2 regions of the Massilia suwonensis genome follow, and region 2 is predicted to be linked to the other one. Evidence: riboswitches for the same ligand, from Rfam matches in the RefSeq annotation. Region 2 holds a riboswitch; the other holds the start of a gene.
The links. A riboswitch is a leader RNA that binds a small molecule or an ion and turns the genes downstream of it on or off. The one in region 2 is predicted to bind cobalamin.
Positions count from the first base shown of each region.

Region 1: it holds a riboswitch for cobalamin, as region 2 does, so the genes downstream of both, ACFPQ5_RS20620 (TonB-dependent receptor) here and ACFPQ5_RS03445 (TonB-dependent receptor domain-containing protein) in region 2, are expected to answer to the same signal.

Region 1 is NZ_JBHSMR010000014.1:50,637-67,589, forward strand. Features, by position in the region: gene ACFPQ5_RS20585 (AAA family ATPase) at 1-150, opposite strand, end outside; gene ACFPQ5_RS20590 (histone deacetylase family protein) at 302-1,234, shown strand; gene ACFPQ5_RS20595 (hypothetical protein) at 1,416-2,294, shown strand; gene ACFPQ5_RS20600 (hypothetical protein) at 2,302-3,498, shown strand; gene ACFPQ5_RS20605 (hypothetical protein) at 3,666-4,559, shown strand; gene ACFPQ5_RS20610 (hypothetical protein) at 4,618-4,875, opposite strand; gene ylqF (ribosome biogenesis GTPase YlqF) at 5,070-6,017, shown strand; cobalamin riboswitch at 6,166-6,394, shown strand; gene ACFPQ5_RS20620 (TonB-dependent receptor) at 6,442-8,460, shown strand; gene ACFPQ5_RS20625 (FecCD family ABC transporter permease) at 8,465-9,502, shown strand; gene ACFPQ5_RS20630 (ABC transporter ATP-binding protein) at 9,499-10,296, shown strand; gene ACFPQ5_RS20635 (cobalamin-binding protein) at 10,293-11,165, shown strand; gene ACFPQ5_RS20640 (thiol:disulfide interchange protein DsbA/DsbL) at 11,282-11,947, shown strand; gene ACFPQ5_RS20645 (hypothetical protein) at 12,007-12,258, shown strand; gene ACFPQ5_RS20650 (ATP-binding protein) at 12,397-13,692, opposite strand; gene ACFPQ5_RS20655 (MipA/OmpV family protein) at 14,157-14,969, shown strand; gene ACFPQ5_RS20660 (hypothetical protein) at 14,972-15,664, shown strand; gene ACFPQ5_RS20665 (response regulator) at 15,785-16,471, opposite strand; gene ACFPQ5_RS20670 (aminotransferase class V-fold PLP-dependent enzyme) at 16,628-16,953, opposite strand, start outside.
Region 2 is NZ_JBHSMR010000007.1:99-13,213, forward strand. Features, by position in the region: gene cobT (nicotinate-nucleotide--dimethylbenzimidazole phosphoribosyltransferase) at 241-1,275, shown strand; gene ACFPQ5_RS03435 (adenosylcobinamide-GDP ribazoletransferase) at 1,289-2,068, shown strand; gene ACFPQ5_RS03440 (histidine phosphatase family protein) at 2,071-2,616, shown strand; cobalamin riboswitch at 2,624-2,842, shown strand; gene ACFPQ5_RS03445 (TonB-dependent receptor domain-containing protein) at 3,033-4,775, shown strand; gene ACFPQ5_RS03450 (FecCD family ABC transporter permease) at 4,840-5,811, shown strand; gene cobO (cob(I)yrinic acid a,c-diamide adenosyltransferase) at 5,836-6,450, shown strand; gene ACFPQ5_RS03460 (cobyrinate a,c-diamide synthase) at 6,444-7,751, shown strand; gene cobU (bifunctional adenosylcobinamide kinase/adenosylcobinamide-phosphate guanylyltransferase) at 7,736-8,296, shown strand; gene ACFPQ5_RS03470 (CobD/CbiB family cobalamin biosynthesis protein) at 8,290-9,225, shown strand; gene cobD (threonine-phosphate decarboxylase CobD) at 9,218-10,198, shown strand; gene ACFPQ5_RS03480 (cobalamin-binding protein) at 10,195-11,061, shown strand; gene ACFPQ5_RS03485 (cobyric acid synthase) at 11,058-12,515, shown strand; gene ACFPQ5_RS03490 (DUF2061 domain-containing protein) at 12,610-13,020, shown strand; gene ACFPQ5_RS03495 (serine hydrolase domain-containing protein) at 13,007-13,115, opposite strand, start outside.

The DNA of each region.
Region 1 (16,953 bases), on a different contig from region 2:
CGCCAGGGTGGTCTTGCCGACGCCCGGCACGTCCTCGATCAGCAGGTGGCCACCGGCCAGCAGGCAGGTAAAGGCGAGGCGCACCTGCTGGTCCTTGCCGACCACGATCTGGCCGACCTGGCGGGCGGCGGCGTGCAATTTGTTGAACATGCTTTGGGTTCCAATGGTCGAAAATGCGGAGCAGGGGGCGACATGGTAGATTAGCGACATTGGCAACTTTTCTTTCCACGCAGCGGCACCGTCCGGATGATTCTATGCGAGAACGGATCATCCCGGTGTATGGCTGAGCAGCAGGACGATCATGAGCACAGCAATCTTCAGCCATCCCGACTGTTTAAAACACGACATGGGCGCCTGGCATCCCGAGTGTCCGGGCCGCCTGCAGGCGATCGAAGACCAGTTGATCCTGGCCCGGCTCGACGGCCTGCTCGAGCGCCGCCTGGCGCCGCTGGCCGAGATTCCCGCCATCCTGCGCAACCACACCGAAGGCGCGCTGGCGCTGGTGCGCGACCACGTGCCGGCCAACCCGGGCGAGACCTATCCGCTGGATGGCGACACCCTGCTGTGCCACGCCAGCTATGACGCGGCCCTGCGCGCGGCCGGCGCCGCCCTGGCCGCGACCGACGCCGTGCTCGCGGGCGACATCGACAACGCCTTCTGCGCGATCCGCCCGCCCGGCCACCATGCGACGCCGAAAGAGCCGATGGGCTTCTGCCTCTTCAACAACGTCGCCATCGCGGCGCGCCACGCGCTCGATGGGCACGGCCTGGAGCGGGTCGCCATCGTCGACTTCGACGTCCACCACGGCAACGGCACGGCGGACGCCTTCCGCGACGATCCGCGGGTGCTGATGGCAAGCTTCTTCCAGCATCCCTTCTATCCGTTCTCCGAACCCGAACCGATCACGGCGACCAGCGTCAACGTGCCGGTGCCGGCGCGCAGCGGCGGCGATGTGGTGCGCCAGGTGGTGCAGGAGTACTGGCTGCCGGCTTTGCACGCCTTCAAGCCGCAGATGATTTTCGTGTCGGCCGGCTTCGACGCCCACCGCGACGACGACATGGGTGGTATGGCGCTGGTGGAATCGGACTACGCCTGGATCACGCAACAGATCATGCAGGTGGCGCGCGAGCACGCGCAGGGCCGCATCGTCAGCTGCCTGGAAGGCGGCTACGAATTATCGGCCCTCGGCCGCAGCGTCGTTGCACACCTAAAAGTTCTAGCGGAACTTGATTAAAGGCAAATATTCTTTGCATTGGCAGTAAAACAACGAAATATTCTTCTCTCCCGAGTTCAATTGACTCGCATCTAGCTCAGGCATACAGTCGGCTAGCCGCAGGACGCGGCAACGCCTGGCTCAGCCGGCAGTGATGGCCCGATACAGGCGTCCACATAAGAAATGGAGAACGGAGATCATCGTGAAGAAAGCATTACAACTCGTAATGGCGGTCTGTCTCATGGCCGCTTCAAGCTTCGCAGCCGCAACGAACTACACGCTCTGGATCAACGGCCGCACCGGCGGCGGCGTCATCGGCAACTACAACAGCTGGACCTACTGGGGCCCGGGCACCACGGCCGCCGGCATCAACAAGAAATCCGTCAACTGGGACGGCCGCAACAGCATCGCTTCCCAAAGTGGCTACGTCCGCAACGCCCTCGACTGCTTCTGCACCGGTAACAACTGGTGCTATGTCGTGACCCACAGCGCCGGCGACCTGATGATGGGCTACGTCATGGCCAACTACGGCGGCTCGGCGCGCGTCAAGAAGAACGCGGTCGCCAATTCCTCCGGCGTGTGCGGCAACAGCGACGGCAGCTCGCAGACCGGCTGGAACATCAAATGGGTGCGCGCCGCGTCCGGCGCGGGCGGCGGCTCGGAACTGTCCGACGCCGGTTCCTGGACCACCTCCGAACCCCTGGTGCAGGACCTGAAAACCAGCACCGCGCGCGCGATGTACAACCACAACACCACGCGCAACGTCTGGTTCTACATGTACGCCGGCGCCAAGGGCACGGCCTATTCGGGCATCCTGCCGGGCCAGGACGACGAGGCCGTGGCCTACCACAGCACCGGCGGTGTCGCCGGCAGTTCGGGCGGGTCCTACTGCAATCCGAGCGACTGGCTGTGCAACGACCTGACGCTCGGCACGGCGGCCAACGAGGGCGGCTCGCTGAAGTGGAGCTACCACTCGGTGAGCTTCCGCGACGACAACGAGGCCTATAACCACTACGCGAACGGCAACTGGGGCGGCATCGTCGGGGTCGTCCGTAGCGCCGTGGTGAACAGTGCCCTCTGAGCGTCCCATGAAACGCTGGCTGCCCGCTGTCCTGATCGTAGCGCTGCTGGGGCTGATTGCCTGGCTGGCGCTGCGCGGCGACGGGCAGCCGGCCGCCGCCGTGGCCGCCGCGCCCGGCGGCGCGCCGTCAGGTCCGCAGTTCTTCGGCCAGGTGGCCAGCCAGCCTCAGTCCGCGCCCCCCGGCGAACGCGCGCGGCAGCGCCAGCAGCTGGTCGAATACGTCGAGCTGACCGACCACACCTATTGCAGCTACCGCGAGGGCAGCGCCTATCCGCCGGGCTCGCAGCCGATGTCGCGCAATCCCGACCAGGCCTATCCGAACCGGCCCGTGCTCGAATCGAACCCGATGCGCGGCGATGACCGCCGCAGCAATCCGGACATCCTGCTCCAGACTTCGCAGTCGCGCGTGTATCTCGCGGCCGGCGAATCCGTCGCCTTTTCGCTGCGCGCGGTCGACCGTACCGGCGCCGCGGTGCCGCTGGTCGTCACGCGCTCGCTCGCCGCCGGCATCGTGAACACGGGCGCGCGCGGCACGCCGCAGGTGCCGCTGGCGTTTGCCGAGGACGGCGCGGGCGCCTACGCCGGCGTGCTGACCCCAAGCCAGACGGGCCTGGCCAGTTTTGACGGCACCATCCGCACCGAGGTGCGCTACACGGCGGGAGGCAAGAACGGCGTGCTGATCTTCGACGTCATCCATTCGCCGCGGGTGCCGGCCGTCTGGGCCGGTCCGCCGCGCGAAGCGATGGAAGAGGGCGCCCTGGTATTCGTGCTGCGCGCCGACGTCAGGAAGCCGGGCCGCTACATCGTCACCGGCCGCATCGACGATGCCCAGGGCCGGCCCTTCGCGCTGGCGACCTTCAACGAGGTGCTCGGGCCGGGTCCGAACGACATCAAGTTAACCGTGTTCGGCAAGCTCATGCACGATGGCAAAGCGGCGCTGCCCCTGCGCCTGCGCGACGTCGACGGCTACCTGCTCAAGGAAAACACCGACCCGGACCGCGAACTGATGCCGCGCCTGGAAGGCAATGTGCTGACCAGCCGCAAGCGTTCGCTCGAGGGCGTGTCGGAAGCGGAATGGGAAAGCGAGGAGCGCCAGCGCCACCTGACGGAATTTGCGAAAGACCGCAAGGGCGCGTTCGAAGCGCTGGCGAAGTTCGACCCGGCCCAGCCGCTGCCGCCGAGCGCCTGCGGGCCGGTGCAATAGGTTTCGGCGCCGCGCTTGCGGGCGGCGCCGGCTTCAATCCACTGTTCAGTATCCTTCCCCCAACGCCGCCGCGCGCACGGTTGACGCCGTGGTGCGCTCGTCCCAAGAATGGCCGTTAGCGGTCGGCCGTCGCCACGTCCCACTGCAACCAGAAGATGGAGGATGACATGGGACGACCAGCACGCCTTGCGCTTTCACTTTGCCTGCCCGGCCTGCTTTTTGCGGGCACTGCCGGCGTGGCCGGCGCCACCAACTACACCTTGTGGATCCACGGCCGCACCGGCGGCGGTGCGATCGGCAACTACAACGACTTCGCCTATTTCGGCCCGAATACCGTGGCGGCCGGCGTCAACAAGAAGTCGGTCAACTGGGACGGCCGCAGCGGGGTCGCCTCGCAAAGCGGCTATGTCCGCAATGCGCTCGACTGCTTCTGCACCGGCGAGAACTGGTGTTATATCGGCGTCCACAGCGCAGGCGACATGCTGATCGGCTATACGCTGGCCAACTACGGCGGCTCGGCGCGGCCCGTGACGACGGCCCAGCCGAACGCGGCCGGCGTGTGCACGGCCAGCGCGGGGCGCACGCAGACCGGCTGGAACATCCGCTGGGTGCTCGTCGCGGCGGGCTCGGCGGGCGGCAGCGAACTGGCCGACATCGGCGCCTGGACCACCAGCGAGCCCATGGTCCAGCAGCACAAGGTCGCCACCGCGCGCGCCCTGTACAACCACAACGATACGCGCGGGGTCTGGTTCTACAACTACGCCGGCGCGAACGGCACCCTGTATTCGTTCACGCTGCCGGGCCAGGACGACGAAGTGGTGGCCTACCACAGTTCCGGCGGCGTCTCGGGCACGGGCGGCAGCTCCTACTGCAACCGGGGCGACTGGTTCTGCGACGACCTGACGCTCGGCTCCGGTCCCAACCAGGGCGGACGCCCCAAGTGGGCCTACCACTCGGTGATGTTCCGCGACGACGGTGAAGACTACGGGCACTATACGGGGCGCAACTGGGGCGGGATCACGTCGCTGGTGCGGCGCGATATGGACGCGTGGGCACGCTAGAGACGGGAACGGGAGGGGCAGCGGCTGTCCCTCCCGGGGAAGACGGCGCCGGCCCGGATCATCCGGCGCCTGCGTGCTTGTTGGCACGCTTTTCCGCGGCGCTCGGCCGCTTGCCGACCACGTAGACCACGTACATTGGCTGGGCGGCGCCGGCCTGCGGCTGCGCCAGCTCGGTTTCGCGCACCACGCTGACCGGGCTGGCCGGCCTGGCCGTGCGCTCGGCCGGCCGGTCCAGGCAGGCCACCACGGCCAGCCCGGCAAAGGCCCCGAAGATCCATACCTCGACGTTGCGCGCAAGGTGCATGAACTGCCTCATCTGCTTCTCCTTCACGGTGGATGCGAGCGGCCGGGAACGGCCGTCTTCCCATCGTGCCCGTCCAGCCTGACTCGATATTGCAACGAATCAAGCCGAAATCATTCCTATTGGAAACAGAACCACATCCGGGCGGGACGCTGGAAGCATGGGCAGCGTAAAATACCGCCTCGTTCGCAGAAATTTGAAAGCACAGCATGTCGATACAATGGTTCCCAGGCCACATGAACTCCGCCAAGAAGCAGGCGGAAGAGCAGATGGAGTTCGTCGATCTCGTCATCGAGGTCCTCGACGCGCGCCTGCCCGAGGCGAGCTGCAACCCGCTGGTCGACCGCATGCGCAAGTTTCGCCAGCGTCCGGTACTGAAAATCCTGAACAAGATCGACCTGGCCGACCCGGCTGCGACGGCAGCCTGGAAGGCCTATTACGATGCCCAGCCCGGCGTCACCGCCTATCCGATGACGACCAAGAAGCCGGCCGACGTCGCGCGCATCCCGGCGCTGGCGCTGTCGCTCGCCCCGCACCGCGGCGTGCCGACCAAGCCGCTGCGCATCATGATCATGGGCATCCCGAACGTCGGCAAGTCGACGCTGATGAACGCGCTGCTGAAAAAGCGCGTGGCGAAAGTCGGCGACGAACCGGCCGTCACCAAGACCCAGCAAAAGCTGTATCTCGACAAGCACACGGTGCTGGTCGATACCCCGGGCCTGATGTGGCCGAAGATCGAGATGGCCAGCGACGGCCTGATGCTGGCCGCCAGCCATGCGATCGGCACCAATGCGCTGATCGAGGAGGAGGTCGCCTTCTTCCTGGGCGACGTCCTGCTCGAGCGCTATCCGCAGCTGCTCACCGCCCGTTACGGCTTCAAGACCGAGGGCCTGGACGGCATCGGCGTGGTCGAGAACGTGGCCGCGCGCCGCGGTTTCCGCGTGCGCGGCGGCGAGTTCGACGTCGAGAAGGCGGCGCACGTGCTGCTGCACGATTACCGCAGCGGGGCGATTGGGCGCATCAGTCTCGAAACCCCCGAGACGCGTGCGGCCCGTCTGGAGGCGCACCGGATCGAGATGGAAGAGAAGGCGCGTATCGCGGCCGAGAAGGCGGCGTTGAAGGCCGAAGAGGCGATGCGCGGGAAGCGCGGGACGTAACAGCGTTTCGATCGTTCATCGGCCGCGTGACGCGTGGGCTCGGAGAGCCCACGCTACGCTGCGCAGCCGTTGTAGGGTGGGCTCTCCGAGCCCACGCGGTTCACCGTGTGAATCGCCCGCACCTTCGACCTCATTGCGTTGACAGGTATATAATGCACCCCGTTCTGGTGCCCGCGCACGCAATCCGCATGCGCAGTTAAACGGGAAACACGACGCCACGGCGCCTCCGGCGCCCGGCCAACGTGTGCTGCCCCCGCAACGGTCAACAAGCGTCGCTCCGGCGACAGGCCGCCTCGAAAACCACTGTGCCACAGGTGCAGGAAGGTGAGGCGGTCCCGCTTGCCAGCCCGGATACCGGCCAGGACAGGTGGACCTCGTCGCATGGCGACGTCCGTTGAATCCGACTTGCGGGGACGCAGGCCGGATGCACACCCTATCGAAGAACTACAACATGACTTTTGCTGCTGTTTCGAACAGCGCGCCGGCCCTCAAGCCGCTCGCGCTGGCCTGCGCCGTTTCCCTTTCCCTGTTCGCCGCGGCGGCCCACGCCGACGAGCAAGCCCTCACCACCGTCCACGTGACCGGCGCCCGTTTTCCGAGCGACGCCGCCTTGCCGCCCGTCGGCGCGACCGTCATCACGGCCGAGGAAATCCGTACTGCCGGCGTCAACGACGTCAACGCCGCGATTCGCAAGATCGGCGGCGTGTACGGCCGCCAGAGCCTGACCGGCTCGCCCGACTTCGGCCTCGACCTGCGCGGCTTCGGCACCAACAGCGCCCAGAACCTGGTGGTCCTGGTCGACGGCGTGCGCATGAACGAAAACGAACTGACCGACGCCGTGCTGTCCACCATCCCCGTCGACACCGTCGAGCGCATCGAGATCACGCGCGGCGGCAGCAGCGTGCTGTACGGCGAAGGCGCGACCGGCGGCGTGATCAACATCATCACCAAACGCGGCGCAGAAGCCGGCTACCACGGTACCGTCGTGATGGAGGCCGGCCAGCGCCACCAGTTCGACACCCGCGCCTCGCTGCGCCATGGCGAGGGTCCCTTGTCCTTCGATATCGCGGCCGACCGCCAGGGCACCCACAACGACCGCGAGAATGCCCAGTTCCGCCAGAAGAGCATCAGCGGCGGCGTCCAGTGGGCGCAGGACGCGACCCGCGTCGGCCTGCGCGTCGAGAGCGCGCGCCAGGACCAGCGCTTCCCCGGTTCGCTGACGATCGAACAGTTCGAGCAGAATCCGCACCAGACCAATACCCCGACCGACTTCGGCACGCTGTCCACCGACCGCGTTACCGCCTTTGCCGAACAGCGCATCGGCAGCGTCGAACTGGCCGCCGAGCTGTCGCACCGCGAACGCAAAGTCAGCTCGAACTATGATTTCGGCGGCTTCATTTCGGAGTCGGCCTACCGCAGCCGCCAGACCCAGTTCTCGCCGCGCCTGCGCCAGATCACCCGTTCCGGCGGCCTGCTGAACGAGGCCGTCGCCGGCGTCGACCTGATCCGCTGGGAGCGCGGCGACGACCTGGGCTTCGGCACCTGGGTCCGCCAGCGTTCGAACGCACTCTACCTGCGCGACGAGATGCGCTGGGACAGTGCCTGGAATGCGCGCCTCGCCGTGGGCGGGCGTCACGAAAAGTTCAAGAAGGACAGCAGCGCCCCCTTCGAGGCCGGCAATCCCTTCTCCGGTCCGCCGAACGGCAGCCGCTCGCTGAACGCCTGGACGCTCGAAGGCAGCATCGATCCGCTGGCCGGCGTCACCGTACACGCGAAGGCAGGGCAGAGCTACCGCATCGCCAATGCCGATGAAAACGCTTTCCGTTCCAGCACCGGCCTGCTCGAACCGCAAACCTCGCGCGACCTGGAACTGGGCGTGACGGTCGGCGACAAGGCGCGCCAGGTATCGGCACGCGTGTTCCGCCACCGCCTGCGCAACGAGATCTTCTTCGATCCGACCGTGACCGCGCTCACTCCCTTCGGCGCCAACACCAACCTCGACCCGACCCGCCGCCAGGGCATCGAACTCGACGCCGCCGCCGACCTGCCGGCCAACCTGCGCCTGAGCGGCCACGTCCAGCACGTGCAGGCCGAATTCACCGACGGTCCGAATGCCGGCCGCGAGATGGTGCTGGTGCCGAAGAACGTGCTGACCGCGCGCCTGGCCTGGCTGCCGGGGAATGGCCAGACGGCCGACCTGGGTGTCCAGTACGTCTCGAACCAGCGCTACGGCAGCGACTTCGCCAACGACTGCGGCGCGCGCATTCCCTCGTACACGACTGTCGACGCGCGCTATGCGGTCAAGGTCGGCGCCTGGGAATTCGCCGTCAATGGCCTGAACCTGGCGGACCGCCAGTACTACAGCCAGGCCTTCGGCTGCCGCAGCGGCATCTATCCGAGCGACGGACGCCAGCTCAAGCTGTCGGCGCGCTACGACTTCTGATGTCGTGAACGTGCTCGCCGCCGCCTCGCCCGCACGCAGGCGCGCCACGCTGGCGCTGCTGGGCGCGTGCGCGCTGGCGGCGCTGCTGGGCGCGGGCCTGGCCGGCTCGGTGCCGGTGTCCCTCGCCGACATGCCGCGCGCGCTGGCCAGCCTGCTGGCCGGCACGCCCGACGGCATGGCGGCGACCCTGCTCGACCTGAGATTGGGCCGCGCCAGCAGCGCCTTCGTCACCGGCGCGGCGCTGGCCTTGGCTGGGGTCATGATGCAGGCGCTGGTGCGCAATCCGCTGGCCGATCCTTATGTGCTCGGCGTCTCTGCCGGCGCGGCGGTGGGCGCGCTGGCGGCACTGCTGTTCGGCGCGGCGCTGTGGCTGGTCGACGCCGGCGCCTTGCTTGGCGCGGTGGCGATCTCGCTGCTGCTCTACCTGCTCGCCCGTCGTGATCTGGGCGGCGGCAGGGGAGGCGTGCGCACCGGAGAATCCGGCGTGCTGCTGCTGACCGGCGTCGTACTGGCCTCGGCCTGCATGGCCCTGGTCACCCTGATGCTGTCGGTGGCGCCCGAGTCGCGCCTGCGCGGCATGGTGTTCTGGATGATCGGCGACCTGGCCGGCGCTAACTGGCGCTTGCTGCCCTGGGTCGTGCTGGCCGGCGCGCTGCTGCTGGCCCTGCGCCAGGCGCGCGCGCTGAACGTGATGGCGCTGCATGCGGATGCCGCAGTCACTTTGGGCGTGAACGTGGCAGGGCTGCGCCGCTTTCTGTTCATCTGTTCCGGCCTGCTGACGGCCTGCGCGGTCACCACCGGCGGCAGCATCGGCTTCGTCGGCCTGGTGGTGCCGCACGCCTGCCGCCACGCCTTCGGACCGGACCACCGCATCCTGCTGCCGGCCGCCGCACTGGCCGGCGGCGGCTTCCTGGTGCTGGCCGATACGCTGGCGCGCACGGTGCTGGCGCCGCAGCAGCTGCCGGTGGGCGTGCTGACCTCGCTGATCGGCGTGCCCGTGTTCCTGTTCCAGCTTCATCAACTTCATTTACGTTCGCGATGATCGCCACCCATGACCTGACCCTGCGCGTGGGTACGCGCCTGCTGGTGGAACGCCTGGACTGGCGCGTCGAGGCCGGCCAGAGCTGGTGCGTGATCGGCCCCAACGGCGCGGGAAAAAGCACGCTGCTGCGCACGATCGCCGGCCTGCGTCCGCTTGATGCCGGCAGCGTCAGCTTGAAAGGCAAGCCGCTGCCTGAGTGGCCGCTGCCGGCGCTGGCGCGCGAGCGCGCCTATCTTGCCCAGTCGCGCGGCGACGCCTTTGCCTACCGCGTGATCGAGACCGTGCTGATGGCGCGCCATCCGTATCACGCCGACCGCTACTGGGAAGGCAGCGACGACCATGCCGCCGCCGAACTGGCGCTTCGTACTCTGGATGTGCTGCACCTGGCCCAGCGCGACGTGCGCACGCTCTCCGGCGGCGAGCGCCAGCGCGTGGCGATCGCCGCGCTGCTGGCCCAGGACACGCCGCTGCTGCTGCTCGACGAGCCGGCCAACGCGCTCGACCTCGCGCACCAGGTGGCGATGACGGAACTGCTGGCCGGCCTGTGCCGCGAGCAGGGACGCGCCATCGTCAGCATCGGCCACGACCTGAACCTGGCCTGGAGCGGCGCCACCCACGCGCTGCTGCTGCACGGCGACGGCCAGTGGCGCGCCGGCCCGGTGGAGGAGGTGATGCGCGCCGAGCTGCTCGGCGCCTGCCTCGGCCACCCGATCGCCGTCATCGAACATGGCGGTCGCACCATCTTCCTGCCCGCGGCGCAAGAGAGCGCCGCCCCCATGCGGAGAGTCCAATGAAAACCTTGTTCCTGGCGCTGCTCGCCTTGGGCGCGCCGCTGGCCCAGGCGGCCGTCAGCGTGGTCGACGACAGCGGCAAGCAGGTCGTGCTGGCCCGACCGGCCCAGCGCGTGATCTCGATGGCGCCGCACGTGACCGAACTGCTGTTCGCGGCCGGCGGCGGCGCGCGCATCGTCGGCGCCATGAACTACAGCGACTATCCCGAAGCGGCGCGCAAGATTCCCCTGATCGGTTCGAACAGCCAGATCGACCTCGAGCGCGTGATCGCCCTCAAGCCGGACCTGCTGATCGTCTGGCAGAGCGGGAACACGGCGCGCCAGATCGAGCAGCTGCAGAGTCTCGGCATCCCCGTATTCCACAGCGAGCCGCACAGCTTCGCGCAGGTGGAGACGAATTTGCTGCGCTTCGGCCGCCTGCTGGGCACGGACAAGGACGCGCAGGCGGCGGCCGCGCAGTTCCGTGCCAAGGTCGAGGCCCTGCGCACGCGCTACGCGAGCCGGCCGCCCGTCACCGTGTTCTACCAGGCCTGGGACAATCCGCTGTTCACGCTCAACGGCGAGCAGATCGCCAGCGACGCCATCCGCGTCTGCGGCGGCCGCAACATTTTCGCCAACCTGAAGACGATCGCGCCCCAGGTCAGCATGGAGGCGGTGGTGCAGGCCGATCCGGACGCCATCGTCGGCGGCAAGCTGTACACGCCGCAGGACCGCGGCCTGTCGATCTGGCAGCCCTGGCGCGGCATGAAAGCCGTACGCCACAACAACCTGTTCACGCTCGACGAGGAATTGCTGACCCGGCCGGGCCCGCGCATCGTCGACGGCGCCGCGACCTTGTGCCTGCGCCTGGACGAGGCGCGCCGGCGAAGGTAAGCAGGCGTTTCACCGGTAAGCAAATGCAAAAAACGGCGCGGCTCTCCTTGGGCAGGGCAAAAAAGTGGTAATCTCGCGTCGTTTTCTTCAATTTCATACAGAAGGATCTCGACCCTATGCGCCGTACCCTGCGTTTTGCCCTCATCGCCGCCAGCCTGGTCGCCGGCACTGCTTTCGCTTCGCCTACCAACCCGCAGAATGGTGTCGAATACGTGACGCTGGCTTCGCCCCAGCCGGTGCAAACCGTCGGCAAGAAAGTCGAAGTCGTCGAATTCTTCGCTTACCACTGCCCGGCCTGCTACGCGCTGGAAGCGCCGCTGAACGAGTGGGCGAAAAAGAACGCCGACAAGGTCAGCTTCCGCCGCATCCACCTGCCGTTCCAGGGCGCGAACGATCCGGAAGCGCACCTGTTCCTGACGCTGGAAGCCATGGGCAAGGAAGCGGAAATGCATCCGAAGATCCTCAATGCCGTCCACGTGCAGCGCGTGCGCCTGATGAAGGATGACCAGATCATCGACTGGGTGGCCAAGAACGGCATCGACAAGGCCAAGTTCCTGGAAACCTGGAACTCCTTCGGCGTCGTGACCAAGCTGCGCCGCCAGCTGCAGGTGATGAACAACTACCAGGTCAGCGGCACCCCGACCCTGATCGTCGACGGCAAGTACCAGACCTCGCCGGGCCAGGTGGCCGAGAAGCTCAAGATCAATGACCGCAACCAGATCGTGCAGGCGCACCTGCAGGTGCTCGACGCGCTGGTCGCAAAGGCAGCCGCCACGAAATGAGTGAAGGTGAACGCAAAGTCCTGGAAATGTACGAGGGCGCCCGCCCTCGTGAAGAGGACTTGTTTGAAACCAGCCATGTGAACCACTATGCGTGGTCGCTGGCCGTGATCCTGCTCGGCCTCGTCGTCTGGCTCTGCATTGCCCTCGTCAATGCGGAGAACCAGCGCTATGCCCTGATGACCAACAAGTGTCCAGACCCGGTCTTCAAGACCGGCATCGACAAGGCCTGCCTCTACACCGTGCGCTCGCGCGACCATTGGTGGGAACACCTGTGGTATGCGTTCATACACGTCAAGCCCGAACACAAATAACCGCGTTTCGATCCGCTTGCGCCGTACCGCGTGGGCACAGAGTGCCCACGCTACGAACCCGCTGTTGTAGGGTGGGCGTAAATCAGTCCACTGGACTGATTTACTGCCCACGCGGTGCTGACTCAGCAGATCGACACGCTACAGCACCACCACAAACCTCGCCCCACCCAATTCCGACGCCTCCACCCTGAGCGTTCCGCCATGCGCCAGCACCGCCTTGCGCGCAATCGACAAGCCCAGCCCGAAGCCGCCCGTCGCCCGGTCCCGGCTCCGGTCCAGCCGATAAAACGGCTCGAATACCCGTTCGCGCTCTTCGTGCGGAATCCCCGGCCCATCGTCTTCCACGGTCACAAGCAAGCGCCCAGACTCGCGCCGCGCCGTCAGCCTGATCCGCGCCAGCGCATACTTCTGCGCATTACGTAGCAGATTCGACAGCGCCCGCCCCAGCAGCCGCGCATCGCCCTCGATCGTGCCCGCATCGGGCGCGCACACGAGCTCCAGCACCGGCTCCCCGGGCGGCAGGGCCGCTTCGGCCGTGCGCAGCAGCGCGGCCACTTCCAGCGTTTCCTTCTGCAGCGGCTGCCCGCTGTCGAGCCTTGCCATGCCCAGCAGTTCGTTGACCAGGGAGTTCAGTTCCAGCACGTCGCCTTCCATCGCCGCGATGCGCTTCTTGAGGCTTGGGTCGAGCGCCTTGGCTTCCAGCAGCTCGAGCGCGAATTCGAGGCGCGCGATCGGCGTGCGCAATTCGTGCGAGACGGAGTGGAGCAGGGTCTTCTGCGCCGTCAGCAGTTCCTCGATGCGGTCGGCCATGTGGTCGATCCGTTCGGCCAGCGGATAGATGCTGGCGGAGGGCTGCATGCGCGCGCGCGCCGACAGCTTGCCGGCGCCGAATTCGTCGGCCACGCGCGACAGCGACTGCAAGCCCTGCCAATGCGAACGCGACCACAGGGCGATCGGCACCAGCAGGGCCAGGGCCACGATCACATAGCGCACCGCTTCCATCTGCAGCGCCAGGCTGACGTCGATTGGCAAGTCCTGCACGTGGATCACGTCTTCCTCGCTGCCGATGTAGCGCTCGCCCTTCAGGTCGACGCGGCGATAAAAGGATTTGCCTTCGACGTCGAGCACGACCTCGCCGCGGTCGAGGGCGCCGAGGCTGGCGGCGGGCAGGAAGGAGCGCGCCCTGGGCAGCGGGATCAGGTCGAAGCGGGTGCCGGAGACTTCGCGCACCCGGTTCAGGCGCGCCAGCCATTCGTCGGCGGGGGCGGCGTCGACATATTGTTCGATCAGGAAGATTTGGGCCGAGGCCTGGCGCCGCGCGATGTCTTCCAGCGGATCGCCGAACAGCCGGCTCATGGCGAAATAGATGACGAAGGTGGCGGCCGTGATCGACAGCATCACCAGCATGAAGAAACGGAAGAAGATCCGGTTCACCCGGCCGCTCCTCTTGCTCGTTTCACTAAGCGGTGCAGAAACATTGTTTTCTCCTGGCGGCATTGTATCGGAGCAAACATAACCTTGCCAGCTTACAAATTCGCGACAATTCGGCGACATCTGATAAAAGTTTGGAAAGTTTTTACGCGTTAAGATGCTCCGTATCAGGTTTTCCGTTTGCCCACTCGACATGCGAGTGTCGGTGGGCTTTTTTATTCGGGCTGCCGCCGTTCCGGCGCGTGGCCAGACGGACGGGGCCGGCGCGGATCGCACGCCGCACGCCGCCCCGCGTCGCCTTCGCCTCATCCAGGGAAGGCTGCTTGTAACTATTTGCCCACAGGCAAACACGACATTTGGGAGCTAGGCTTGCCTCAACGTAAAATACTGGCACCCGAGCTTTCGCAACCCCGATGATGACCAAGCTTTCTGTCCTGGCCCCCCTTGCTGCCTTGGCATGCGCCGCTGTGTCGAGCGCTGCCTGCGCGCAGACGCCGGCGACCAATCCGATGCCCGACGGCAGCCGCGACATGTATGTCGGGATCGGCATCGTCTCGTCGGCGCGCTACCAGGGTGCAGCAAGCACGGAGCGCTCGGCGCTGCCGGTGCTGCAGGTCCAGCTGAGCAATGGCTTGTTCGTCTCCGGCATGCGTGCCGGCATCCACCTCGGGCGCACGCCGCAAGTCGAGTTCGGTCCACTGCTGGAATGGCAGCCCCGGCGCGACGCGGCCGGCGAGGGCGACGAGCTGGGCGGCGTCGGCGACATGCGCTTCAGCCTGGTCGCGATGCCGCTGGCCGCGTACAGCGACAACCGCCTGGCCGGCATGCCGGTCATCCACGGCCGCCTGCAGGGCGGCGGCTTCCTCAACTACTACCTGACGCCCGACTGGCGCCTGACCAGCAGCCTGCTGTACGGCGCCGGCAATGCGCGCAATGGCATGAAGCTCGAACTTGGCGTGCAGCGCCTGGCCTTGTCGCTGGGAGCGCATCACCGGCTCGCGCTGGACGCGGGCGTGAGCTTCGCCAGCCGCCGCTACAACAGCGCTTTCTTCGGCGTCAGCGAAAGCGATTCCCTGCTCAGCGGCCTGCCCGTGTTCGATGCCGGCGGCGGCTTGAAGGATGCGCGCATCGGTGCGCGCTGGAACTGGGCCTGGTCGCCGTCCTGGATGCTGACCTCGAGCGTGCAAGCCACGCGCCTGCTGGGCAGTGCCCGCCTGAGCCCGCTCGTTGAGCGGCCGACCAACCTGACGGTTTCGACCGCCATCGCCTACCGTTTCTGACGATGCCACTGGCCAGCCACATCCCTGCTTGCACCCTGGCGCTGGTCGCTTTGGCTGCCGGACCCGCCTGCGCCGGCGACTGGGTCAGCTACCGCGACGCCTACCGCGCCATGGTGGTGTTCGAAAAATACGGGGGACCGAAAAACTTCCTGCAAAGCCAGTTGCAGGTTGCACCCCAGGACCGCGGCGCCTCCGTCGAGGGCTTGCAGCTGACGTTGGCCGGCAAGACCAACCAGGTCAACCTGCCGCTCGATCCGCTCGGCCGCACGCCTTTCCCCTTGTTAAAAGGGGCCTACGACGAGAACGTCGCCTTGCTGCTGAGCCGCAAGATCGGCAGCTTCGCCATTCGTCCGCGCGTGTCGATCGCGCTCCAGCCCGACGGCGTCTATGAGGATGGCGAATTGCGCGCGGCCTGCGAACAGGCGCTGGGATTCGCGCGCTACGGCGACGGTTCGCTGCGCACGCGCCAGTGCGCCGGCGTGCGCTTCGTGTTCGCGAAGCGCACGCTTGACGCCGGCGTGCGCGTGCACCGCGCCGACGGGTCCGATGCCGCGCTTTCGGTCGCGTCCGGCACTCCCTTCCCGGGCGATGCCGACGACAGCTTCCCGACCGTGCTGTACCGATTCGCCGGCAGCGAGCGCGTGCAGCTCGTCACCGCGTATCCGCCGCTGGCGATCGTACCGCTGTTTGAGTAGGGACGTAGGGGCGTAGGGTGGAGTCCTGACTCCACGCGTGATACGCGTCGGCTCCGCTCTCGTTTACGATGATCTCGCTGCTACGTATCACCGCGTGGAGTCAGGACTCCACCCTACGGATCAGGCCCAGGCCGAAGGCGAGAACAGGTAGCCCTCGCCCCACACCGTCTTGATCTTCTCCGACTTGGCGTCGTCGAACTTGCGGCGCAGTTTCGAGATGCAGTTGTCGATGCTGCGGTCGAGGCCGTCGAACTCGATGCCGCGCATTTTTTTCAGCAGTTCGTCGCGCGAGAGCACGCGTCCGGCCGCTTCGGCCAGCACCAGCAGCAGCTTGTATTCGGTATTGCTCAGCACGCACAGTTCGTCGCGCCAGTAGACGGTGCGGTCGGCGCCGACGATGCGCAGGCCGCCGAAGACGAGTTCGCCGCTGTCGGGGCTGCTTTTCGGCTGGGTACGGCGCAGCAGGGCACGCAGGCGCGCCAGCAGCACACGCGGCTGCACCGGCTTGTTGACGAAGTCGTCCGCGCCTTGCTCGAGGCCCGAGACCTCATCGTAGGAGTCTTCGCGCGCGGTCAGGATCAGGATCGGCACCTCGGACAGTTCGCGGATCTGGCGGCACACGACCATGCCGTCGAGGCCAGGCAGCATCAGGTCGAGCACGACCACGTCGGGCGCACAGGCCTGGAAGCGCGCCAGCGCCTCGTCGCCGCGCGTGACCAGTTCGACCGCGAACTCGTAGCCGGACAGGTATTCCGTGACGAGCTCGGCCAGGCGCGCATCGTCTTCCACCAATAACACTCGGTACATGCTGTTCTCCTCCAGCCGGCATTGTATAGAAGCAATCGGAGTGAAGCACACAGCCACGACATTCTGGCGACAGTCGAATACATTTTCCGGACAAATGGATGCGCCTGCAAATGAAAAAAGCCGCACGCGGCGGCTCTTGCGGGCAGCTGGATACGATCAGCCCATTTTGCGGCGCAGGTCGTCCATGGCCGCAACGAGCTTGTCGATATCGTCTACGCTGGTCCACAGGTGGGTCGAGATCCGGATCACGTAGTGGTCGCTCGGCGCGCCGATCACGGGCACGTTGACGTTGCGGATCACGAAGCCCGGGCTGTAGTCGCTCAGCATGCGCGTCACGAATTCGCCCGACTTGGCGCTGTTCAGGACGTCGTTCGCATTGTTGAAGGGATTGAAGGAGGTGACCGCCGAGACCAGCTTCGGATCGTCCTTCGGCGAGTACAGGCGGTCCACACCCCAGATCTCGGCGATGCGTTCCTTCAGGT
Region 2 (13,115 bases):
TCGTTTTGTTTGTCAGCAGCAGAGAAGCGAGATTATGCAGTGTTTCGTTTGCGTCGTCAACTTCTTTTTTTCTGCTTCGTTGCCGTTTGCAAAGAAATCACGCATCTAACACCTTGATTACGTGAACGTTTTGCAGACAGCGCCGAAGCGGAGGCGAATTATAGCCAAGCCGCCAGCGGCTTGCAAGGCGATTTCGTGTGCTATCTTTGGCGCGCCCTGGCTATTTATAGAACGACAATAATGCTGATTCCCGCCATCTCCCCTACTGCCGACGAAGCACTCGCGCTCGCGCTCGTCCAGGCGATCGACAACAAGACCAAACCGCTGGGCAGCCTGGGCCGCCTGGAGGCGCTGGCGAAGCAGATCGGCCTGATCCAGCGGACAACCCAGCCTGCACTGACCGAGCCTGCGCTGCTCGTCTTCGCCGGCGACCACGGCATCGTCGCCGAAGGCGTCTCGGCCTATCCGCAGGAAGTCACCTGGCAGATGGTCGAGAACTTCCTTGCCGGCGGCGCCGCCATCAATGTCCTTGCGCGTCAGAACGGCTGCGCCCTGCAAGTGATCGATGCCGGCGTCAACCACGACTTCGGCACACGGCCTGGGCTCGTCGACCGCAAGATTGCGAGGGGCACGCGCAACTTCGCGCACGAGCCGGCGATGACGGCTGAAGAATGCGCACTCAGCCTGGAACGTGGGATGGCACTGGTGCGCGACCTGCCTGGGAACGTCGTGGGATTCGGCGAAATGGGGATCGGGAATACGACGGCAGCCGCGGCGCTCATGCACAAGCTGGCGAACATGCCGCTGGCCGAATGCGTCGGTGCCGGCACCGGCCTGCCACCCGAAGGCGTCCAGCGCAAGCAGGCGGTACTGGAAAGCGCGACGCGCACGCACGCCCAGGTGAGCGAACCGTTGGCAGTGCTTGCCACCTTCGGCGGCTTCGAGATCGCGATGATGGCCGGCGCCATGCTGCAGGCGGCCGCGCTGCGCAAGGTCCTGCTCATCGACGGCTTCATCGTCACCAGCGCGCTGCTGGTCGCCGCCAGGCTGCAGCCGGCTATCCTCGACTACTGCGTCTTCGCCCATTGCTCCGACGAGCAGGGGCATCGCCGCATGCTTGATTACCTCGGCGCCCAGCCGCTGCTGCAGCTCGGGTTGCGTCTGGGCGAAGGCACGGGTAGCGCGCTCGCCCTGCCCCTGCTGCATGCGGCGGTCAACTTCCTGGACCAGATGGCGACCTTCGGTTCGGCCCAGGTCAGCACGCAGTCGGCCTGAAAGTCAGCCTTACATGCAGCAGCTGCGCCTCTTCTTCATCGCCCTGCAGTTCTTCACGCGCCTTCCGATTCCGCGCTGGGTCGGCTTCCAGCCGGACTGGCTGCATCAATCCTCGCGCTATTTTCCGCTGGTCGGCTGCGTGGTCGCGGCCGTCGCCGCAGCGGTGTACTTCCTTGCCGCGCTGGTCCTGCCGGCTCCGGTGGCGGCCGTCCTCTCCACTGCCGCCTCGATCTACATCACGGGCGCCTTCCATGAAGACGGCTTCGCCGATACCTGCGACGGCTTCGGCGGCGGCTTGAATCCCGAACGCGTACTCGAGATCATGAAGGACTCGCGCGTCGGCGCCTACGGTGCGATCGGCATCGCCTGCATGCTCGGCCTGAAGTGCACGGCGCTGGCGATGCTGCCGCCTGGCAGCGCCATTGCCGCGCTGTTCCTCGCGCACCCGCTGTCGCGCCTCGCCGCGACCTCGCTCATCTGGCGCATGGATTACGCGCGCGCCGAGGGCAAGGCCAAGCCGATGGCGCAGCAGATGCAGACCAGCGAATTCGTCATCGCCGCCTGCACCGCCCTGCTGCCCGCCGTGCTGCTGCTGCATGTCGGCGCGCTCTCGCCTGCGGCACTCGGCGCCAGCCTTCTGACCGCAAGCCTGGCCGCCCTTTGGCTGGCGCGCATGTTCCAGCGCCGGATCGGCGGCTATACCGGCGACTGCCTCGGCGCCGTCCAGCAGCTGGCAGAAGTCGCGATCTACCTTGGTGTACTGGCCAGCCTGGGCCAGGGCGCGCTGCGCTGAGCATGCGCCTGCTGCTGGTCCGCCATCCTCGTCCCGATGTCGCAGCCGGCGTGTGCTACGGCAGCGCCGACGTGCCGGCTAACGCGGAAGAGACAAGGCGCGTTCATACCACGTTGAGCGACGCCGGATTCCCCGGCCCTCTGCCCGTATATGCCAGTCCGCTGCGACGTTGTGCGGGCTTGGCCCGCCTACTGGCCGGCGACCAGGTCGTGTTCGACGCGCGCCTGGCCGAAATGGACTTCGGCGCCTGGGAACTACGCAGCTGGGATGACATCGGCCGCGATGCGGTCGACGCCTGGAACGCCGACCTGCTCCATTACCGTCCCGGCGGCGGCGAAAGCCTGCTGCAGGTAGCCCGTCGCGTGACTGCCTTCCGCGACGCCCTGTACGCCGCCGGCCACCCGGAAGCACTCGTCATCTGCCACGCCGGCACCATGCGCCTGCTCACCGCCATGCAAGGCGGCGCCGCGCCCGAACAGGCCGCGCTGCAGGCCGCATCGACCCCGCATCGCATCGCCTACGGCGAAATGCTTGTGCTGAAAGATTGACAACGCCGTATAATTGCGGCGTTTTGGTGCTCGCGCCTGTGTTCACAGGCGCAGTTAAACGGGAAACACGAAGCTCGATAAGAGCCAACGTGTGCTGCCCCCGCAACGGTAAGCAAGTACCGCGTTCACGCGGCCAACCGTCTCCCCAGACCACTGTGCATTCGCATGGGAAGGTCGGACGGCTTCACTTGCCAGCCCGGATACCGGCCAAAAGGTGGAAGCGTGCCATGCCCTGCATGCGCGCTTCTGTTCAATCTGGCCTACGGGGACGTGGGCTGGTTGTCCAACCATAGACCATCATGCACTTTTACGTTTCACGGCAAGCGGCCGTCTCGTCGCTCGCCCTCGCCATGGCTGCGCCTTGTGCGTTCGCCGATACCACCCCTGTCGATACCGTCGTCGTCACAGCAAGCCGCATGCCACAGCGCGCCGTCGACGTCATTGCCGACACCACCGTCATCCACGCCGAAGAGATTGCCCGCGCCGGCGCCGGTTCGATTGCCGACATCCTGGCGCGCCAGCCCGGCATCGAGATCGGCCGCAACGGCGGCGCCGGTGCGAACACCAGCCTGTTCCTGCGCGGCGCCAATAGCAACCAGGTCGTCGTCCTGCTCGACGGCGTGCGCATCGGCTCGTCCACGACCGGCAGCGCCAGCTGGAATGCGGTGCCACTCGAATCGATCGAGCGCATCGAAATCGTCTACGGTCCCCTGAGCACGCTGTACGGCGCCGACGCCATCGGCGGCGTGGTCCAGATTTTTACGCGCAGGGGTGAGCCGGGCTTCGCGGCAGCGGCCTCGATCGGCGCCGGCAGCGACGCCACGCGCCAGGCCAGCGCCCATCTGTCCGGCGCCAGCGGCGGCGAGCATGCCGTCACCTACGCCATCGGCGCCGGCCACGAACGTTCGGACGGCTTCTCGGCCACCCAGCCGGGCGCCTTCGGCTACAACCCGGACGACGACGGCTACCGCCGCAGCAGCGCCAGCGGCCGCGTCACCCTGGCACTCGCGCCCGGCCACGAAGTCGGCGCCCAGTTCCTGCACAGCCGCCTGCGCGCCGAGTACGACAACGGCGCCGGCAGCTTCGAGGCCTACAGCCGCCAGGATCTGGATACCGCCGCCGCCTTCATGAGCAACCAGTTGCTGCCGAACTGGCGCAGCACCGTGCAGCTCGCGCGCTCGGAAGACAAGTCCGGCAGCTTCACCAGCAGCGCTGCCAGCGGCGCCAGCCAGATCGACACCCGGCAGGACGAGTTCACTTGGCAGAACACATTGACGCTGGGCCGCGACACCCTGCAGCTGCTCTACGGCCACCGCAAGGAAAGCGTCGAGTCGAGCTCCACCGCCGCCCTGGGACGCGCGCGCATCACCAACTCGTACGCCGCCGCCTACGCGCTGCGCCGCGCGCGCCACCTGTTCGACCTCAGCGCGCGCCAGGACCGCTCGCACTACGGCGACAAGAACACCGGCGCCGCCGGCTACGGCTACCAGTTCGACGACGGCCTGCGCGCCACGGCCAGCGTCGGTACCAGCTTCCGCGCCCCGACGTTCAACGAGCTGTACTACCCGGGCTACGGCGTGCCCACCAACCAGCCCGAACGCGGGCGCAACGCCGAACTCGGCTTGCGCTACGAGCGCGCCGGCACCAGCGTCGACGCCACCTGGTTCCGCAACCGCCTGACCGACATGATCGTCTCGGCCACGCCCTGCCCCGACCGGCGCGACGGCCGTACCGGCAGCTGCGCCTACAACGTGGCCTCCGCCACCCTGGAAGGCGTGACGCTGGCAGCGGCTACGCGCGTCGGTGCGTTGCGCCTGCGCGCCAGCGCCGACTGGCAGGACCCGCGCGACAACGCCAGCGGCAAGCGCCTGGCGCGGCGCGCCGGCCGGCACGCCAACTTCCAGGCCGAATATGTGGCGGGCAGCCTGGACACGGGCGCCGAGTGGCAGCTCTCGGGCGAGCGCTTCGACGATGCCGCCAACCTGCGCCGCCTGGGCGGCTATGGCTTGCTGAACCTGTACGCCACCTGGCGCATCGACGCCGACTGGTCGCTGCTGGCGCGCGTCAACAACACGCTTGATAGGCGCTATGAGCTGGCGCGCGCCTACGGCACCGGCGGACGCAGCTGGTTCGCCGGCCTGCGCTACGGCATCCGCTAAGGCGGCGTCCGTGAGCACGCTCGCCTTCCCGGCGCGCCGCCGCGCGCTGCTGGTCACCGGCTCGATGCTGCTGCTGGCGCTCGCCTGCATGCTGTATTCGGGCATGACGGGTTCGATCCCGGTGGCCGGCAGCGAACTGCCGGCGGCACTCGGCCAGTTGTTCGCCGGCCGGCCGCAGTCGCTCGCGGCCTCCCTGCTCGAACTGCGTGCCGGGCGCGCCGTGGTTGCTTTCGCCACCGGCGGCGCGCTCGCGCTGGCGGGCGTGTTGATGCAGGCCCTGCTGCGCAACCCGCTGGCCGATCCGTACATCCTCGGCATCTCGGCTGGCGCCTCGGTCGGGGCGCTCGGTGCGCTGCTCCTGATGTGCGCGGCGGCCACCGTCGATGCGGCAGCCCTGTGCGGCGCCGTCGCCGTTTCCCTGCTGCTCTACGTGCTGGCGCGGCGCGACCTGCGCAGCGGGACGGCGGCGGAAGGCGGCTCTTCTCTGCTGCTCCTGACCGGGGTGATCGTCTCCTCGCTGTGCATGGCCCTGATCACCCTGATGCTGTCGATCGCCCCCGAGGGACGCCTGCGCAGCATGGTGTTCTGGATGATCGGCGACCTGGCCGGCGCCCCGGTGCGGGTGCTGCCCTGGCTGGTGCTGGGCGGCGCACTGGTGTTCGCCGTGCGCTCTGCGCGCAGCATGAACGTGATGGCTCTGCACGCGGAAGGCGCCGTGGCGCTGGGGGTGCGCGTCGGCGCGCTGCGCAAGGGCCTGTTCCTGGTATCCGGCCTGCTGACCGCCAGCGCCGTCACCAGCGCGGGTTCGGTCGGCTTCGTCGGCCTGATCGTGCCGCACGCCTGCCGCTTCGCCTTCGGGCCGGACCACCGCGTGCTGGTCCCGGCCGCGGTGCTGGCCGGCGGCAGCTTCCTGGTCTTGTGCGACACCCTGGCGCGCACCATCGTCGCGCCGCAGCAGCTGCCGGTCGGCGCCGTCACCGCCATCATCGGCGCTCCCGTCTTCCTCTATCAACTGCACCGCCTGCGCCGTGCCTGACCCTTCTCATATATGGAGTCCACCATGAACGACCAGACCGCCACCCTGAACGAACGCCACCGCCTGCGCATGGAGCGCAAGAAGGCCATTATCGACGAACGCATCGCGCAAGCCGACAAGCAGATTGGCATCATCATCGTCAACACCGGCAACGGCAAGGGCAAGAGCTCGAGCGCCTTCGGCATGGTCGCGCGCGCGCTCGGGCACGGCATGCGGGTGGGTGTGGTCCAGTTCATCAAGGGTGCGATGGCGACCGGCGAAGAACAGTTCCTGCGCCGCTTTCCCGACGAAGTCAGCTTCCATGCGATGGGCGAAGGCTATACCTGGGAAACGCAGAACCGCGAGCGCGACATCGCAAAGGCGCTGCAGGCCTGGGAACAGGCGCGCGCCTTCCTGCGCGATCCCGCCATCGGCCTGGTCGTGCTGGACGAACTGAACATCGCCCTGAAATACCGCTACCTCGACGTGCACACGGTCATCGGCGACCTGCTCGAGCGTCCGCCCATGCAGCACGTGGTCATCACGGGACGCGGCGCGGCGCCGGAACTGCTGGCCGTGGCCGATACGGTCACCGAGATGAATGTGCTCAAGCACGCTTTTGCCGCCGGCATCGCCGCGCAGGCCGGGACCGAATGGTGAGCGCGCGTGCCGTTCTGATCGCGGCCATGGCGTCCGGCCAGGGCAAGACGACTGTCACCGCCGCCCTGGCGCGCAGCCTGGTGCGCGCGGGCCAGCGCGTGCGCGTCTTCAAATGCGGGCCCGACTTCATCGACCCGATGCTGCTCGAGCGTGCCTGCGGCGCGCCGGTGCATACGCTCGACCTGTGGATGGTCGGGATCGACGAATGCCGGCGTCGCCTGGATGAGGCGGCGCGCGAAGCCGATGCGATATTGGTCGAAGGCGTAATGGGCCTGTACGACGGCACGCCCTCGGCGGCCGACCTGGCGCGCGCCTTCGGTATTCCCGTACTGGCCGTGATCGACGCCTCGGCGATGGCGCAGACAGCCGGCGCCGTCGCGCGCGGCTTGCGCGATTACGGTCCCGTCCAGCTGGCCGGCGTGATCGCGAACCGGGTCGCCAGCACCGGCCACGCCCAGATGGTCGCGCAATCGCTGCGCGATATCGCCCTGGTCGGCGCCTTGCCGCGCCAATCAGAGGCGCTGCCCGAGCGCCACCTGGGACTGGCCCTGCCGCACGAACTGCCGCGCCTGGACGCCCTGCTCGACGAGCTGGCCGACGCGCTGCAGCTGGACGACGCCGCCTGGCAGGCGCTGCCCGCGTTCGAAGCACAGGACAGCGCGCCGGCGCCGGCCGTGCCGCCCCTGCTGGCCGGCCGCACGATCGCGATCGCGCGCGATGCGGCCTTCGCTTTCCTGTACCCGTCCAATCTCGATACGCTGCGTCTACTGGGCGCCCGGCTCGCATTCTTTTCTCCGTTGGCCAACGAGGCCGTGCCCGAGACGGCCGACGCCGTTTATCTGCCCGGCGGCTATCCCGAGCTGCATGCGCAGACGCTGGCCGGGGCCGAACGCTGGCGCGCCTCGATCGGCGCCGCCTTCGCGGCCAACCTGCCGATCCTGGCCGAGTGCGGCGGCATGATGGTGCTGGCCGAGGAAATCACCGATCCCGACGGCGGTCGCTGGCCGATGGCCGGCCTGCTGCCCGGTGTGGTGCGCATGCAGGCGCGCCTGGCCGGGCTCGGGGCGCAGGCGCTCGGCACCCCGGCCGGCGTCCTGCGCGGCCATACTTTTCATTATTCGCGCTTCGAGACACCGCTGGCGCCCAGCCTGCACACGGTACGCCATCCCGCCGGTACGCCGGGCGAAGCCGTCTATTGTGCCGGCTCGCTGACGGCCTCCTACTTCCACGGCTACTTTCCGTCGAATCCGGAAGCGGTGGCCCTGCTGTTCACGGAAGGTGGTGCATGGCCTGCACCCTGATCCTCGGCGGCGCACGCTCGGGCAAAAGCGCGCTGGCCGAGCGGCTGGCGCAGCAATCCGGTAGCGCGGTCACGTATATCGCGAGCTCGCGCGCCGGCGACGGCGAAATGCAGGCGCGAATCCTGCATCACCGCGCACGGCGGCCGGCGCACTGGCACACGGTCGAGGAAGCCCTGCTGCTGGCGGACGCGATCCGCGCAGCCTGCACGCCCGGCCGCCTGGTGCTGGTCGACTGCCTGACGCTGTGGTTGACCAACCTGATGCTCGACGGCGCGCCCGATTTTCCGGAGACCGGCGAACTGACGCTGCCGCCCGCTTTCGGTATCCAGCGCCAACGCTTCCTCGATCTGCTCGATGCAGGCCTGCCGGGCGAGCTGCTGCTGGTATCGAACGAGGTCGGCATGGGCATCGTCCCGATGGGCGCCCTGTCGCGCCGCTTCGCCGATGAGGCGGGCCGGCTGAACCAGGCTGTGGCCTCTCGCGCCGAACGCGTGATCCTGGTGGCCGCCGGGCTGCCGCTGGTATTGAAAGGACCGCCATGCTGAGCGGACTGCCGGCGCTCCAGCTCGCGCTCCTGCTGGCGGCGGGCGTGGCGCTCGACCTGCTGCTGGGCGAGCCGCGGCGTTGGCATCCGCTGGTCGGCTTCGGCCGCATGGCGGTGCGTATCGAAGACCGGCTCAACCGGGACGGCTGGCGTGTGCTGCGTGGCGCGGGCGGCTGGATGCTGGCCGTGCTGCCGGCCAGTGCGCTGGCATGGTGGCTCGCCGCAGGCCCGGGCGGCGTCGTCGTGCATGCGCTGCTGCTCTGGTTCAGCCTCGGGCTGCGCAGCCTGCGCGAGCATACGCTGCCAATTTACCAGGCGCTCGTAGAACGGGACCTGGCGGTTGCGCGCATGCTGACGGCACGCATCGTCAGCCGCGACACCGCGCACGAGGATGCCTCCGGCCTGGCGCGCGCCGGCGCCGAGTCGCTGCTCGAGAACGGCAACGATGCCGTCTTCGGCACCCTGTTCTGGTTCCTGGTGGCCGGCGGCCCGGGTGCGCTGCTGTTCCGGCTGGCGAACACGCTCGATGCCATGTGGGGCTACCGTACGCCGCGCTACGAGCTGTTCGGGCGCGTGGCGGCGCGCATCGACGACGGATTGAACTACCTGCCGGCGCGCCTGACTGCGCTCAGCTACGTGCTGCTGGCCCCGCGTGGCGGCCAATTGCGCGCCTGGCGCTGCTGGCGTGCGCAGGCTCCGGCCTGGAGCAGTCCGAATGCGGGGCCGGTGATGGCCAGCGGCGCGGGAGCGCTGGGCATCGCACTCGGCGGCGCGGCGACATACCAAGGCGAAATCGAACAGCGGCCACCGCTCGGCACGGGCGCGCCGGCGGCACCGGCCGACATCCTGCGTGCCTGGCGCCTCGTATTCAGGGCGACCCTGCTGTGGGTGGCGCTGGCGCTCATATACGGAGTCGCACATCATGCTTGAACACGGCGGCAATCTGCGCGCGGCGGCGCGACGCTACGGGCGCGACGACTGGATCGACCTTTCGACCGGCATCAACCCCTGGGGCTATCCCATTCCCATGCTGGCGCCGAATGCCTGGCACCGGCTGCCGGAAACGGATCCCGCGCTTGTGGAGGCGGCGTGCCGCTACTATGGCGCCGTGCAACTGTTACCCGTGGCCGGCACCCAGGCCGCGATCCAGGCCTTGCCGCGCCTGCGCCGGCCATCGCGGGTGACCGTCTCCGCGCCCTCCTACGCCGAGCACGCCCAGCACTGGCGCCGCCATGGCCACACGCTGCATCTGTCCAGCTATGCCGCGCTCGATGCGGCGGTCGACGCCAGCGACGTCGTCGTACTCTGCAATCCGAACAATCCGACCGGCGAGACCGTCCCCGCTGAGCAGCTGCTCGACTGGGCCGCGCGCCTAACCCGGCGCGGCGGCTGGCTGGTGGTCGACGAGGCCTTCGGCGACACGGCACCGGGCCTGAGCGTCGCCGCGCACGCGCACCGGCCAGGACTGATCGTGCTGCGCTCGGTTGGCAAATTCTTCGGCCTGGCCGGCCTGCGCCTGGGCTTCGTCGCGGCGGAAGCCGGACTGTTGCGCGAACTGGCGGACCTGCTCGGGCCCTGGGCCGTCAGCGGTCCGGCGCAATCGATCGCACTGGCGGCACTGAACGACGGCGTCTGGCAGGCGGTGACGCAGGCCCGGCTGCAGTCGGCCGGCCGGCGCATGGACAAGCTGCTGTCGGCGCACGGCATTGCCGCCGCCGGCACGCCCCTGTTCCACTGGTGGCCGCAGGACGACCCGCAGGCATTTCACGAACACCTGGCGCAGCGCGGCATCTGGAGCCGCCTGTTCCTCGATGCCGCCTACGGCATCCGGCTTGGACTGCCGCCCGACGAAGCAGCCTGGCAGCGCCTGGCGCGCGCCTTCGATGAATGGAGAGAACGATGAAACGATGGATGGTATTAGCCTGCCTGCTGTGCGCCGGCCAGGCCGCGGCGGTGACGGTGCGCGACGACGCCGATAATGCGATCACGCTGCGCAGCCCTGCCCTGCGGGTGATCTCGATGGCGCCGCACGTAACCGAGCTGCTGTTCGCGGCCGGCGGCGGCGCGCGCGTGGTCGGCGCGGTGGAGTACAGCGATTATCCCGAGGCGGCGAACCGCATCCCGCGCATCGGCTCGAATCGCCAGATCGACATCGAACGCGTGATGGCCTTGAAGCCCGACCTGATCGTCGCCTGGATGCACGGCAGTTCGGAGCGCCAGATCGACATGGTCAAGCGGCTCGGCATTCCGGTCTACCACAGCGATCCGCAAACCCTGGAGGGGATTCCCGACAGCCTGGAACGCCTGGGCCTGCTGATGGGCACCGAGGCGACGGCGCGTCCGGCCGCGGCGGCGCTGCGCAGCAAGCTGGCGTCCTTGCGTGCGACTTATGCCGGACGTTCGCCGGTGCGCACCTTCTACCAGGTCTGGGACAAGCCGCTGTACACACTGAACGGCCGCCACATCGTCACCGACGCGCTGCGCCTGTGCGGCGGCGAGAACATCTTCGACAAGCTGCCGGTCATCGCGCCGGTCGTGACGATCGAGAGCGTGCTGCAGGCCGACCCGGAAGCCGTGTTCGGCTCGGCCGAAAAGGACTACGGCGGCGTGAACCTGTGGCGGCAGTATCCGACGCTGAAGGCGGTCCGCAACGGTAATCTGTTCACCGTCGACGGCAACCTGCTCAACCGCGCCGGCCCGCGCATGATCCAGGGCGCGGCGGCGATGTGCGAAAAGCTCGACCAGGCACGCAGGCATCGGCAATGAGGCGCCTGCCCTACCAGACCCTGATGGTGCAGGGAACGACCTCGGATGCCGGCAAAAGCACGGTGGTGGCCGCGCTGTGCCGCCTCTTGAAACGCGAAGGCGTGCGCGTGGCCCCGTTCAAGCCACAGAACATGGCGCTCAACAGCGCGGTGACGAAGGACGGCGGCGAGATCGGCCGCGCCCAGGCTTTACAGGCACTGGCCGCCGGCATCGACGCGCACACGGACATGAATCCGGTGCTGCTGAAACCCTCGAGTGACACCGGGGCCCAGGTGATCGTGCACGGGCGCGTGCGCAGCGAGATGAATGCGCGCGACTATCACCAATATAAAACCGTGGCGATGGCGGCGGTGCTGGAATCGCATGCACGCTTGTCCGCACAGTACGAGGCCATCGTGGTCGAGGGCGCAGGCAGTCCAGCCGAGATCAACCTGCGCGATCGCGACATCGCGAACATGGGCTTTGCGGAGGCGGTCGATTGTCCGGTGATCCTGGTGGCCGACATCGACCGCGGCGGCGTGTTCGCGCACATTGTCGGCACGCTGGCCTGCCTCTCGCGCAGCGAACGCAATCGCATCGCCGGCTTCGTCATCAACCGTTTTAGGGGCGACATTACGCTGCTCGAACCGGGCCTGGAATGGCTGGAACGCGAAACCGGCAAGCCGGTGCTGGCGGTCCTGCCCTACCTGCACGGGCTTTATCTGGATGCGGAGGACGCCGTGCAGCCGATGCAGTCCCGGCGCGGACGCTTTCGCATCGTCGTCCCGAGTCTGCCGCGCATGAGCAATCACACGGATCTTGATGCGCTGCGCGTGCATCCCGAGGTCGACCTGCGCTTCGTGCGCGAGGGCGAAGCGATTCCGGCGGCGGACCTCGTCATTCTCCCGGGGAGCAAGAACACGCGCGCGGACCTGGCCTGGCTGCGCGCGCAGGGGTGGGACACTGCGCTTGCGCGCCACTTGCGCTATGGCGGCAAGCTGCTGGGCGTATGCGGCGGCTTCCAGATGCTGGGACGGATGGTGAGCGATCCGCATGGTGTCGAGGGCAGCGCGGGCGACTCCGAAGGACTGGGTTGGCTGGACATGGTGACGACGATGGGCCAGGAGAAGCAGCTGCGCGGGGTCGAGGGTGTGTGCGCCTTCGACGGCAGCGGTGCGAAGGTCGCAGGCTACGAAATCCATATGGGTGCCTCGTCTGGTGAGGCGCTGGCGCTCCCTGCTTTTCGCATCGATGGCCGCGGCGAGGGCGCCTGCTCAGCCGAAGGACAGGTAATGGGGACTTATCTGCACGGCCTGTTCGATCATCCGGACGCGTGCGCGGCGCTGCTGCGCTGGGCCGGACTGCACACCGAGGAGCGTATCGATACGGCGGCCTTGCGCGAAGCGAGTCTCGACCGGATCGCGGACGCGGCGCAGCCCTTGTTCGACCGGCTTGCAACATTGGATAATCAATAGGCAAATCCTATTAATGTGCTTGAATCAATTCATTTTACCTCTTAGATGAGAATCACTATCATTTGCTCCTGAGTGTTTGCAACAGGAGCAGTGCATGATTACCGCAGCAAAAAGGATCAGTCAGGTCGCCACCCACATGGGCATCGCCTATGCCCTGGCCTACGCCGTTACCGGCTCGGCGGTGTTCAGTGGCCTCGCCGTTCTGGTCGAGCCGGTGATCAACGTCTTGCTGCTCCCCTTCCACGAAGCCGCCTGGGCAATGCGCCGGCGCGCGGCGTCGACGGCGCGGGCACGCTACCTGACGGTGGCCTTCGAAAAACTTAGCCAGACCGGCCTGCATGCCGGCGTCGCCTTCGCGGTCATGTACGTCGCGACCGGATCGGCGGCGATGGGCGGCATCGCGGCGCTGCTGGAACCGGTCTGCAATGTGTTGATCCTGCCGCTGCACGACCGGCTCTGGGATAGCCTCGAGCGCGGCACTCAGGCACAGCCTATCGCCACATAAGGAAAGGCAGCATGCCCCAGGCGCCGAGTACGATCATCCATTGCGCGGCCGCGAGCAAGGCGGCGCAGTCGAACGCCGGATGGGCAAGGCTGCGT